3 regions of the Synechococcus sp. RC10A2 genome follow, and region 1 is predicted to be linked to each of the others. Evidence: predicted binding sites of a transcription regulator. Region 1 holds the regulator's gene; each other region holds the start of a gene.

What was found. Region 1 encodes HrcA, which represses chaperone genes, less so after heat shock. Its sites were predicted from a motif close to TTAGCACTCNNNNNNNNNGAGTGCTAA; they were not measured.
Region 2: a site for HrcA is predicted at 2,842-2,868, ahead of groES (co-chaperone GroES). Genes of this name have one in related genera too.
Region 3: a site for HrcA is predicted at 1,554-1,580, ahead of groES (co-chaperone GroES). Genes of this name have one in related genera too.

The regions. Positions count from the first base shown of each region.
Region 1 covers NZ_JANSHP010000023.1:41,221-45,333, forward strand. Annotated here, with positions in the region: gene NW848_RS02485 (diguanylate cyclase) at 1-990, opposite strand, end outside; gene NW848_RS02490 (anthranilate synthase component II) at 1,159-1,812, opposite strand; gene hrcA (heat-inducible transcriptional repressor HrcA) at 1,827-2,888, opposite strand; gene NW848_RS02500 (hypothetical protein) at 2,949-3,203, shown strand; gene coaD (pantetheine-phosphate adenylyltransferase) at 3,421-3,999, shown strand; gene NW848_RS02510 (ATP synthase F0 subunit B) at 3,971-4,113, shown strand, end outside.
Region 2 covers NZ_JANSHP010000042.1:294,697-298,809, reverse strand. Annotated here, with positions in the region: gene NW848_RS05655 (outer membrane protein assembly factor) at 1-806, shown strand, start outside; gene groL (chaperonin GroEL) at 869-2,494, opposite strand; gene groES (co-chaperone GroES) at 2,512-2,802, opposite strand; gene NW848_RS05640 (putative glycoside hydrolase) at 3,128-4,113, opposite strand, start outside.
Region 3 covers NZ_JANSHP010000090.1:2,304-6,416, reverse strand. Annotated here, with positions in the region: gene NW848_RS12175 (apocytochrome f) at 1-542, shown strand, start outside; gene NW848_RS12170 (PhzF family phenazine biosynthesis protein) at 604-1,452, opposite strand; gene groES (co-chaperone GroES) at 1,631-1,942, shown strand; gene groL (chaperonin GroEL) at 2,044-3,678, shown strand; gene NW848_RS12155 (DUF429 domain-containing protein) at 3,852-4,113, shown strand, end outside.

The DNA.
Region 1 (4,113 bases):
TGTCTCAGGGCTGAATCCGTTTTGTGTGCGGGCGGTAAGCGCCACGACGCCCAGAATGCGCCTATCGTCCAAGAGGGGAACGACGACCGCGTCCGCTCGATCGGCAGATTCGCTATGCGCCTCCGCTAATCGCTCGATTTCGAGAACCGCCGTGCGAATCTGAGTGACCAACGGCTGGACACTAGGCTGTTTTTGAAACGGGCGCACGGGGACGGTGAAGGCGGTCTTTTGGAGTTTGGCAAGTGCGCCAGTCGCGCACGCCGCTTGCAAGACCGCGCCTGTCTCATCGGTAAGGCAAATCGCTGCGCCCGAAGCCCCGAACCGCGCCCGCAACCGCTCCAGAAGTGTGTGCATCAACGACTCGGAATCGCGCGCCTGTTGCAGCGCGTGCAGCAGTTCTGCGGCGTCCTGCAAGGCGGTGAGGTGTTCCTCCAGCCGATGGTAATGGTACGCCAGTTCGCGGTAGCTCTCGCGAATGCGCCGTTCGGCGGCTTCGCTCTGCTCTACGGCGCGCGCCGCCTCCTCCAGCAGAGCGTTCTGCTCAGATTGCATGCGCCGTTGCCAGAGCCAGCCCAGCGCGCCGCCCAGCCCAACAACGCCCCCTGTCCAACTTAGGGTCATCGCTTCTATGGGCGGTGCGCCTGCACGCAGCCAGTCGGTTAAATAGACTGTAGCGCCCCCCAACGCGCCGCCCAGCCACGCCCCTACCGCGCCCGACCGATGAAGCGCATATACCAACGGCGCCACAAAGAGCCAATAGGCGACCGCTGCGCCCGCCAGTGCCCATACCAGCCCCCCAACCAGCGCATAGTCAGCGAGCAACGCCGCGGTGGTTATCCCGACCGTGCGCCCGCGACGCTCGAACAGGCTCACTGCCAGCGCGCCGAGCGCCAGCCCGCCAAAACCCAGCCACGCCGTATCAGGAACCGCACGCGCCCAAAGCACGCTCCCCAAATACGCCAGCCCAATCGCTCTTAATGCGATCCACACACAAGACCCCTGCGTATGACAACACAAGTATACCGCTTGTGGCGATACGCGCGTGATTAGAGAGGAACGTGGGGAGGCGGAGCCAGCGCAAGTGTGCGCCGACTAAACTACGCCAGATGGTGTATTATACCAACTGCGCAATCAGAGTTTATATTTGCACCCCCCTCCTTAAGGTTCCCCCCGCCAGCGGGGGGAACCAACGGAGGGGGATAAATCACGAACTTTGCACATGTGATTGGTATTACCACCCTCGTGCAGCGAGAGGAAGTTGCTGAGAATTTGCATCCCCGCCTCGCTGAGAATCGACTCAGGGTGGAACTGCACGCCTTCGATGGGGTAATGCTTATGGCGCACGCCCATGATTTCGTGGTCATCCTCGCTTTCGGCGGTGATTTCGAGGCAGTCGGGGATGGTCGCACGCTCAATCACCAGCGAGTGGTAGCGGATGGCGCGCAGCGGGTTAGGCGTGCCGCGAAAGACGCCTATATTCGTGTGGCGCACGAGCGATTCTTTGCCGTGCATCGGGCGCTTCGCGCGGACGATGTTGCCCCCAAACGCCGCGCCTATCGCCTGATGCCCTAAGCACACGCCGAGTATCGGAACCTTGCCCGCCGCCGCCTGAATCAGCGGGATGCTAATGCCCGCCTCATGGGGCGTGCAGGGACCCGGCGAAATCACAATTCGGTCAGGCTGGAGCGCAAGCGCCTGCTCGACGGTCAGCTCGTCGTTGCGCACGACGGTCAGCTCCGCACCTAACTCGCCCAGGTACTGCACCAAGTTGTAGGTAAAGCTATCGTAGTTGTCAATCACCAGAACTTTCACGATGTGGCTCCTATTTACGAGTAGAGGGTGCGCGTAAGCAGGTCGCTCAGCGCGTTGGCGGCGTGTCGCACGGTGGGCAGCGCGTGGTCGTAGTCGATGCGCACGGGTCCCATCAGCCCGATGACGCCTGCGGGTCGCCCGCCTGCATAATAGCGTGCGTAGATGAGGGCGCAGCCGCGCAGCGCGTCGATGGGGTTCTCCTCGCCGATGGTGATGTGCAGCTCGGCGTCGCCCCGTTGTTGCAGCAGGCGGTAGAGCGGTTTGCGCGCCTCCAGCACGCGCAGCACCGCCTCCAACTGGCGCACCTCGCGCTGGAACTCTGGCAGGCGCAGCAGATAGACCATCCCGTCGTAGAGCAGCTCGCCCTCGGCGATTTCCTGCACTTGCTGCTGAACGGCGCGGAGCAGGCTGGCGAGCGTCTCGCGCTCGGCGGGCGATTCCATCGGCGGTGCGTGGGCGGGGTCGAGCGCCAGCACTGCGCGCACCGTCTGCCCCTCAACCATCGTGGCAAGGATACCCTGCATGCGGCTGAGCGCGCGCTGCGAGGGCGCGTGCTGCAGATCCACCAAGCGGTTGTCCACCTCGCCGTGTTCCATCATCACGACCGACAGCACGCGGCGCGGGCTGCACAGGGTCAGCACGCAGCGCAGCACGCGCATGGTCTCATCGCGCGCGGTGGCGGCGAAGGCGACCGATTGCGCTGCACGCGCCAGTAGTTGCAAGGTCGCCTGCAACAGCTCGGTCAGGCTCTCGCCATGCTCGGGCAAGCGTCGGAAGTAGCTCTCGATGCGGAGGGCGGTTGCCTGCCCCATCAGGTGTTCCACATAGTACCGATAGCCGCGCGTGGTAGGCACTCTGCCTGCACTGGTGTGCGGCTGCGCGAGGTAGCCGTACTCGGTCATCGCCGCCATCTCGTTGCGCACGGTAGCGGGCTTAACCCCCAGCGCGTACCGCTGCACAATCGCCTGCGAGCCGACAGGTTCGCCCGTGCGGATGTGCTCACGCGCCACCGCCCGCAAAATGGCGGCTTTGCGCGAGTCCAACACGCCCGTCTGCACTGTGCATCTCCGAGCCAAGCGCAATCACCATCGTAATTCTACCCCGTTTCACAGGCGCAAAGGGTATATTGTATAGAGATGGTTGCCGAACGCGAACTGACTCAGCGGTTGACGCGCCTTGAGCAGGAGGTAGAGGCTATCAAGCAGCGGCTAAATGCACTGTTGACGCTCAGTGCGCCGACATCAGCACTGGATCTGCTGGCGCAACTGTGGCAAACCACGAGTGCACCGCAGACGACGCTCACGCTTGCTGAGGCGCGCGAATTACTCACCAAAGGCTTGCCGACGCGATGGGGTAGCCAGCAAGTGAAGCGCCAACGAACACGACGATGAACATCGTCTCTAATTAGGCAAGTTGCACCACAGCTCTGCCGCGCGAGTCTGCTGTCGTGATCGAACTGTTCAGCGTGCCCTGACCATGCGTGGAGCTGGGCAATCTGATTGAACTCAAGCGCGCCTTGGGTTGCTCGCGCGGCTGTGGGAGACCCTCGCCGAATTGAAGCGGTTCGCCGAGTCGACAGGCGAACAGCCATCGGGTACACTTCCCCTGATGGGCGAGCAGGTGCGGCGGGCGGTCTACCCAGGCAGCTTTGACCCGCCGACGATGGGGCATATAGACATTATCCAGCGGGCGGCGCGGCTGTTCGACGAACTCATCGTCGCCGTCGCGGTCAACTCGCAGAAGCAACCGCTGTTCAGCTTGGAGGAGCGCGTGCAGATGCTTCAGGAGTGCTGCGCACACTTGCCGAATGTGCGGATTGCCTCGCTGGAAGGCTTGCTGGCGCACTTCGCCCAACAGGTCGGTGCGTGCGCAATCGTGCGCGGGCTGCGCGCCGTCTCCGACTTCGAGTACGAGTTCCAGATGGCGACGATGAACCGCCAACTCGCGCCCGAAGTGGACACCTGCTTCCTGATGACCCATCAACAGTATGCGTTCCTGTCGTCGTCGATTGTCAAGGAGGTCGCGCGGCTGGGCGGCTCAGTGGAGACGCTCGTGCCCCCAAATGTCGCCCACAAACTACGGGAGCGATTCGCCCCCAAAGCGGCAGGAACCCCCACCCATCGGGCGAAATTGACGCCACATAGGGGAGGCTCGAACGATGATACACACGGATGTTTCAACGATTAGGAAGTGGCTACGGGAACTGGATCAGGCGTTCGAAAACGCGCGGAGCTTCGGACCTGTTGTATTCGGTTTGGACAAAGGCGAGTGTCATAACCGAGTCCAGCAGATTCTGGCGAA
Region 2 (4,113 bases), on a different contig from region 1:
CGCTGCGTCCCTCCTACTCGCTGAGTTATGAGGCGCCGCGCGCGCTGCCCGGCGCGTTCAACTTCGGCGTGGAGCTATATGACCGCGCGCCGTTCTACCCAGTCTTCTACGCGGATATCGACACCGTGCGCCGCTATGAGCGGCGGCGTGGGGTCACGGCGTACATCGGCTTCGATTGGCGCGAGCTGTTCGAACTGCGCCTGCGCTACCGCGCCGACAGGGTCGATTACGACGACGCGCCCGACGCGCTGCTGACCCCTACCTTGCGCGCGGCGAATAGGGGGCGTTTTGACGCGCTGGGCGTGCAGGTGGTTTATGACACGCGCGAGGGTCGCTTCCCGCGCGCGGGGCTGTACGCCAGCGCGCTGGCGGAGCGAGCGGTTTCGGGCGATTTCCGCTTCACGCGCGCCGTCGGCGAGGCGCGGTACTACATTCCCCTGCGTCGGGAGCAGACGCTTGTCCTGCGTGGTGTGGCGGGCGTTGCGTCCGACGGCGCGCCGCTGAGCGAGCTGTTCTGGATAGGCGGCTACGACCTGCTGCGCGGCTATGCCCAAGACGAGTTTCGAGGCAACCGTGCCGTGGTTGGGAGCGCGGAGTATCTGTTCCCCGTGATGGAGGCGGTACAAGCGGCGGTATTCGTCGATGTCGGCGCGGCGTGGAGCAGCGGAACCGAGCTATCAGAAGTGCCTGTGCGGGCGGGCGTCGGCACGGGCTTGCGATTCGCCTCCCCAATCGGGCTGATTCGCTTCGACCTTGCCTACGGGAAACGCGGCTTCGTGTACCTGAGCCTCGCAGGGGTCTATTAAGATTGAAGGACCGGGTGGAGGGGGACAGCACCCGGTCCTTGGGGGTGGGAGGGGGGATAAGCTTAGAAGTCGTCGAAGTCGCCGCCGCCCCCACCAGGCGTCGGCTCCGTCTTCTTTTCGGGCTTCTCGGCGACCATCGCTTCGGTGGTCAGCACCAGCCCTGCGATGGACGCAGCGTTCTCCAACGCGGCGCGGCTGACCTTAGCGGGGTCAATTATACCCGATTTCACCAGGTCCACGAATGTACCCGTGACCGCGTCCAGCCCTTCGTGTGCGCCGAGCGCCTTGACTTTCTCGACAATCACGGAGCCTTCCAGCCCCGCGTTCTCGGCGATTTGGCGCAGCGGCTCTTCGAGGGCGCGCTTGACGATGGTGACGCCCGTGCGCTCGTCGTCGTTGTCGCCGATGCCGTCCAGCGCGGCTTGCGCCAGCAAGAAGATTTTGCCCCCGCCAGGCACGATGCCCTCCTCTACTGCCGCGCGGGTTGCGGACAAGGCGTCCTCGAAGCGGTGCTTCTTCTCCTTCAGCTCGGTCTCGGTCGCCGCGCCGACCTTGATGACCGCCACACCGCCCGACAGCTTCGCCAGGCGCTCCTGCAGCTTCTCGCGGTCATAGCTGCTCTCCGTGGTCTCGATGAGCCGCTTGATCTGATTGATGCGCCCCACGACGGCTTCATGGGAGCCTGCACCCTCGATAATCGTGGTCTCCTCTTTGCCGATGACCACCTTCTTCGCCTGACCGAGCATGTCGAGCGTCACATTTTCCAGCTTGATGCCGAGATCTTCGGAGATGAAGCGTCCGCCTGTGAGGATGGCGATGTCTTCGAGCATCGCCTTGCGTCGCTCGCCGAAGCCAGGCGCTTTGACCGCGGCGCACTGCAGCACGCCGCGCAGCTTGTTGACCACCAGCGTCGCCAGCGCGTCGCCGTCCACATCCTCGGCGATAATCAGCAGCGGGCGGCGCGCCTGCGCCACGCGCTCCAGCACAGGCAATAGGTCTTGCGCCGAGCTAATCTTCTTCTCGTGAATCAGAATCAGCGCGTCCTCCAACACCGCCTCCATCCGCTCAGGGTCGGTGATGAAGTAGGGCGAGATATAGCCCCGATCGAACTGCATGCCCTCCACAATCTCCAGCGTGGTCTGGGTGCCCTTAGACTCTTCGATGGTGATGACGCCATCCTTGCCGACCTTGTCCATCGCTTCGGCAATCATTTTGCCGATTTCGGGGTCGTTGCCCGCGATGGTGGCGACATACTCGGTCTGCTCGCGCTCGGTGACGGGGATGGCGTGCGCTTTGATGGTCTCGACGGCTTTCGCGACGGCTTTATCGATGCCGCGCTTGAGCGCAATCGCATTGCCGCCTGCCGCGACATAGCGCATACCCTCGTTGACCAGCGCTTGCGCCAGCACGGTCGCGGTGGTCGTGCCGTCGCCTGCCACATCGTTCGTCTTGGACGCGACCTCACGGCACAGCTGCGCGCCCATGTTCTCCCACGGGTCGGACAGTTCAATCTCCTTCGCGACGGTCACGCCGTCTTTGGTGATAATCGGCGCGCCCCACTTGCGATCCAGCACCACATTGCGCCCTTTCGGGCCGAGGGTCACCCTCACCGCGTTGGCGACCTTATTGACGCCGCGCTCTAAGGCGCGTCGAGCCTCTTCGTTGAACTTCAGCATCTTCGCAGGCATAGCGTCTCACCTCCTATTTAGCGTTCGCGTATCGCGTAGATTTGATCCTCGTCGAGGATAAGGTACTTCTTACCCTCGTATTCAAACTCGCTACCAGCGTATTTAGAGAAGACGACGCGCTGTCCGACCTGCACGGTCATCGGCGCGCGCATACCATTATTGAGCAAGCGACCGGGTCCGACAGCAATCACTGTGCCCTCCTGCGGGCGCTTCTTCGCCGTGTCGGGCAAGATGATGCCCGTCTCGGTCTTCTCATCCTCCTCCAGCAGCTCAATCACAACCTTGTCGTTGAGCGGTTTGAAGGTCATAACCATCTACCTCCTTACGATCTGAATTTGAACCTGAATTTAGCACTCTCGGCGTCCGAGTGCTAAAATTAGGATACCCAACAGGGTAGGGGGCTTGTCAAGAGGGCGACTCACTCTAAGCGAGACAACAGCAAGAGGGAGGGATGTGTCGAGAGGCGTTGATTGCTGTCTTTTAGGTGTCTTCGTGATATGGTTTCAGCATACGGGGCGGGGCAGGCACGAGACCTGCCCCTACAAGGTTGACATCGCCGCACCTCCGCGGGGGCAACCCTTGTAGCTGCTCGCTCCAAGTTGCCTATGTCGAAAACACAGTGCCCCGGCACTATTACCGCCTCCGAATGGGGTCGCTGCTGGGTAGGATTTTCTCGTCTCCACCCGAGCTTTCGGGTGCGCGCTTGCCATCGCCTGAGCCAGGCATCCGCAGCCCGCTACTCTCGCGGTAGAAGATGCGCGCCTCCTTCGGGTAGAGCTTAATACGCGACCCCGCGGGGAACAGCTGCCCCGACCAGAGTTCGCGGTAGTCAGCGTCCAGAATGTAGGTGAACACCGCGCCATCCTTGAATCGGGGGGCGATGTTGCCCGTGGGGTTCACTATCACGAAACCGTTCTGGAAGGGGCGATAATACAGTCCGCCTTGATAGTCCGAAGAGCGGAACAGTACCTGAATCCCGCCTGTGGGCTGTCCAAGGGGCACATCGAAGTCGGCGTCGGGACGCCAACTGCGCTGACGGTTGGGTGGCGCGTCGTAGTAGTGTTTGTCCAGATAGAGGTAGTTGTTGCTGTCCGCGCACAGCAAGAAACTCGCCAGCGCGTAAATCTTCTGCCGTCGTCCCTCCACAGGATCGCGCACCGCGTAGCCTGTGTAGACCACACGCAGGCGCGGGCGCTGTTCAATCAGGGTGTTCAGCTGCCCTTCCCACTGTGAGAATGGGAGAAACCCCGCAGGGAGCGAGTAGATGGTCGTAAAGACCTCTTCCATCAGCAGCCCGTCCAGAAATCCTTGGCGCAGGAAGTAGGTATGTGGTTGGTCGCGCGTATAGAGCGCCGCGGCAGTATTGATGATGAATTTCACATCGCGCTCACTGAGCGTGTTGCGCATGTTGATTAAGTGTTTATGCATGGCAGCCATGCGGCTGGCGCGTGTCGGATACTTCTGGAACAAGAAGTTCAGGAAGAAGAAGTCGATAAAACTGTCGAAGTGGATGACATCCACGCCTGGGTCGGCGTAGAGCATCGACAGCCCCACATTTTGCGCCGCCCAGGCAGACGCTTGGGGATTGCCGATGTCCATCGCGTAGCGGTCGGAGCCGA
Region 3 (4,113 bases), on a different contig from region 1:
AGGAAATCGTCTTCCCGGTGGTCGCCCCTGACCCGAAGGAGGATCCCTCCGTGGCCTTCATGAAATATCGGGTTTACATTGGCGCCAACCGCGGTCGTGGCCAGATCAACCCCGATGGCAGCCTCAGCAACAACAACGTCTTCCGCGCTCCTGCCACGGGTCGTCTGACAAGCATCGCCACCATCGAATCTGACCTCAGCGATCTGCCGCCTGAGCTGGCCGCCCTGGTGCCGCCCGAATACGAGTTGCCGGGCACGCGGGTGCTCAGCTTCGAGACTGAAGGCGGACTGAAGCACTTGGTGGTGCCGCCGGGGCCGGAGTTGGTGGTTAACATTGGCGACAGCGTCCAAGAAGGGGATCCGGTTACCAACAACCCCAACGTGGGCGGCTTTGGCCAAGTGGAGCGGGATCTGGTGGTGCAGAACCCGGAACGGGTGAAGTGGTTGGTGGCCTTCCTGGCAGCGGTGGCCATCACCCAGCTTCTGCTAGTGCTCAAGAAAAAGCAAGTGGAGCTCATCCAGGCGGCAGAACTTTTGGGCTAGCTTGCGCACTTATTCTTCGCGAGAGTCTTCCCAGCACCTCGGAGCCAGCCGGGGTGTTTTTTTAGGGAATCCTCAGCTCTCCCGCTATCACCAGCACCGCCTGCCCGGCAATCTCCACCCGAGTGCCGAGATCGCGACACCACAGCTCGCCTCCCCGCGCCGAGAGCTGGCGGGCTTTGAGCTCAGTCCGGCCCAGGCGCTGCGACCAATAGGGTGTCAACAGGCACTGGGCAGACCCGGTCACCGGATCCTCCGGGATCCCCAACTGGGGGGCAAAAACACGACAGACAAAATCTGGCTGGTCTTCTAGATCCCCTCCCGAGGCAGTGACGATCAACCCAGAAACAGGCAGTGCCTGAACCCGCTCCCAATCCGGCTGCAGCTGCTGCACCTGCTGGGCCGAAGTCAGCACCGCTACCCCCATGCTGCCGCGGTACAACTCCAGAGGAGGGATCCCCAATGCCGCAGCCACCTGCTCTTGGCCTTCCGGCCAGGGTTGCGGGAACTGGGCGGGAAAATCCATCGCCAGCCGCTCCCCCTGCCGCCGCACCTGCAGCCGGCCACTGCGGGTGGAAAAGGCCACCCCCTGAGCTTCCGGGTGAATCTCGGTCAAGAGCACATAGGCGCTGCCCAACGTGGCATGGCCACAGAGTTCTACCTCCGTGGTGGGAGTAAACCAGCGCAGCCCATAGTGGGGAACCTCGCCTTCGGATCCCTGGGGAAGTAAAAAAGCCGTCTCCGACAAATTGTTCTCTGCGGCAATGGCCTGCATCAGCGCCTCTGGCAACTCCTGGGGCAGCAGACACACCGCCGCGGGGTTACCTGCAAAAGGCACTGCCGTAAACGCATCCACCTGAAACAACGGGATCCACACCTTCTCAACCCAGCCCAACTCAGGCCATGATCCCACACCGGCACCAAAAGTAGGGGGATCCGCACCCCGACCGTACCCGCCAAAAGCGGGATCCCACCGACAAAGGCTATTGTCAGGCCAGAAAGTTGGCTGATAAACTAGCACTCGTAAGTCGAGAGTGCTAAGTCGCTTCCCCTCGGGAAGCGGAATTAATGGAAAGAGGAGGACATTCGTCATGGCTGCAGTGGCTCTTAACGTCTCTACCCTGAAGCCGCTGGGCGACCGCGTGCTGGTCAAAATCGCTCAGCAGGACGAGAAAACCGCAGGTGGGATCTTCTTGCCGGACACTGCCAAGGAAAAGCCCCAGGTGGGGGAAGTGGTTGCTGTTGGCCCTGGCAAGCGCAACGACGAGGGCAAGCTGATCCCGATGGAACTGAAAGCCGGCGACAGAGTGCTCTACTCCAAGTACGCCGGCACGGAAGTGAAGCTGGGCAGCGATGAGTACGTGCTGCTGGCCGAGCGGGATATTCTCGCTATCGTTCAGTAATTTTCAGTCCTTCAGCGATCGATCCTCTACATCGCCCTTAGTTCATTCAGCGATCGATCCTCTACATCGCCCTTAGTTCATTCACGTCTGAGAGGTTGAGTATGGCCAAGTCGATCATTTTTAGCGAAGAAGCCCGTCGTGCCCTTGAACACGGCATGGACATTTTGGCGGAAGCTGTAGCCGTTACTCTCGGCCCCAAAGGGCGCAACGTCGTCCTGGAGAAGAAGTTTGGCGCACCCCAAATTGTTAACGATGGGGTAACCATCGCCAAAGAGATCGAGCTGGAAGACCACATTGAAAACACTGGCGTCTCCTTGATCCGTCAGGCGGCTTCCAAGACCAATGACACGGCTGGGGACGGCACCACCACCGCCACCGTCCTGGCCCACGCCATGGTTAAAGAAGGGCTGAAAAACGTGGCCGCCGGCGCCAACCCGATTGCCCTCAAGCGCGGCATCGACAAAGCCGTGAAGTTCCTGGTGGACAAGATCGCCGAACATGCCCGCCCGGTGGAAGACTCCAAAGCCATTGCCCAGGTGGCGGCCATTTCCGCCGGCAACGATGAGGAAGTGGGCCGCATGATCGCCGAGGCCATGGACAAAGTGGGCCGCGAAGGGGTGATCTCCCTGGAAGAAGGCAAGTCCATGACCACTGAGCTGGAAGTGACGGAGGGGATGCGCTTTGACAAAGGCTACATCTCCCCCTACTTCGTCACCGACACGGAGCGGATGGAGGCGGTTCTGGAAAACCCCTACATCCTGATTACCGATAAGAAAATCACCCTGGTACAAGACCTGGTGCCGGTGCTGGAGCAAGTGGCCCGCGCCGGTCGTCCGCTGCTGATCATCGCCGAAGACATCGAGAAAGAAGCCCTGGCCACTCTGGTGGTGAACAAGCTGCGGGGCGTGCTGAGCGTGGTGGCGGTGAAAGCGCCTGGCTTTGGGGATCGCCGTAAGGCCATGCTGGAAGACATCGCCATCCTCACTGGCGGTGAGGTCATCAGCGAAGAGCGCGGCCTGAAGCTAGAGAACGCCCGTCTCGACTCCTTCGGCTCGGCCCGTCGCGTCACGGTAACCAAAGACCACACCACCATCGTGGCGGAAGGCAACGAAGCGGCTGTCAAAGCCCGCTGTGAGCAAATCCGTCGCCAAATTGAAGAAACCGACTCCACCTACGACAAAGAAAAACTGCAAGAGCGCCTGGCCAAGCTCTCCGGCGGTGTGGCGGTGATCAAAGTGGGCGCGGCCACCGAAACTGAGATGAAGGATCGCAAGCTGCGCCTGGAGGACGCCATCAACGCCACCAAGGCGGCGGTGGAAGAGGGGATCGTCCCCGGCGGCGGCACTACCCTGGCGCACCTGATGCCGGCGGTAACGGAGTGGGCGCAGGCCAACTTGTCCGGCGATGAGCTGGTAGGGGCCATGCTGGTTGCCCGCGCGCTGGGCGCTCCGCTGCGCCGCATTGCCGAGAATGCCGGCCAGAACGGCTCGATCGTGCTGGAGCGGGTGAAAGAGAAACCCTTCACGGTGGGTTACGACGCCCAGAACGACGCCTATGTGGATATGTTTGAGGCGGGCATCGTTGACCCGGCCAAAGTCACTCGCTCTGCCCTGCAAAACGCCGCCTCGATTGCCAGCATGGTGCTCACCACCGAGGCCATCGTGGTAGACAAGCCGGAGCCCAAGAGCAACAAGCCCGCTGGCGGTGGCGGCGGCGTGGATGACTACGACTACTAATCTTCGGGCAGGAAGAGGCAGAGGCTTCGCCAGCTAGCGGAAAGTCTGCTGCCTTGTCAGAGCAACCATCTTCCGGGATCCCGGCTGGGATCCCTTTATTCTTGGGCATTTCCCTCTCCCAGGCGTCCGGGGGGTGAGGGCGAGCCATCCTACTAACGGAAGGAGAAGGCGGCGTGGCACGGTTAATCTGCATTGGCCTAGACCTGGCCTGGTCGGCCCGCAACCCCTCTGGCGTGGCAACGCTGGAGGTTGAGAGCGGGGATCCCCAAGCCCCGAACCTGACGGGCCACCTGCGGGACAACCGCCTCTTGCAAACCGACCAGGAGATTGTGGACTTCATCCAAGCCCAAGCGGGAGGGGATCCCTGCCTGGTGGCGGTGGATGCCCCCCTGCGCGTCCCCAACCCCAGCGGCCAGCGGCGGGCGGAAGCCGAGC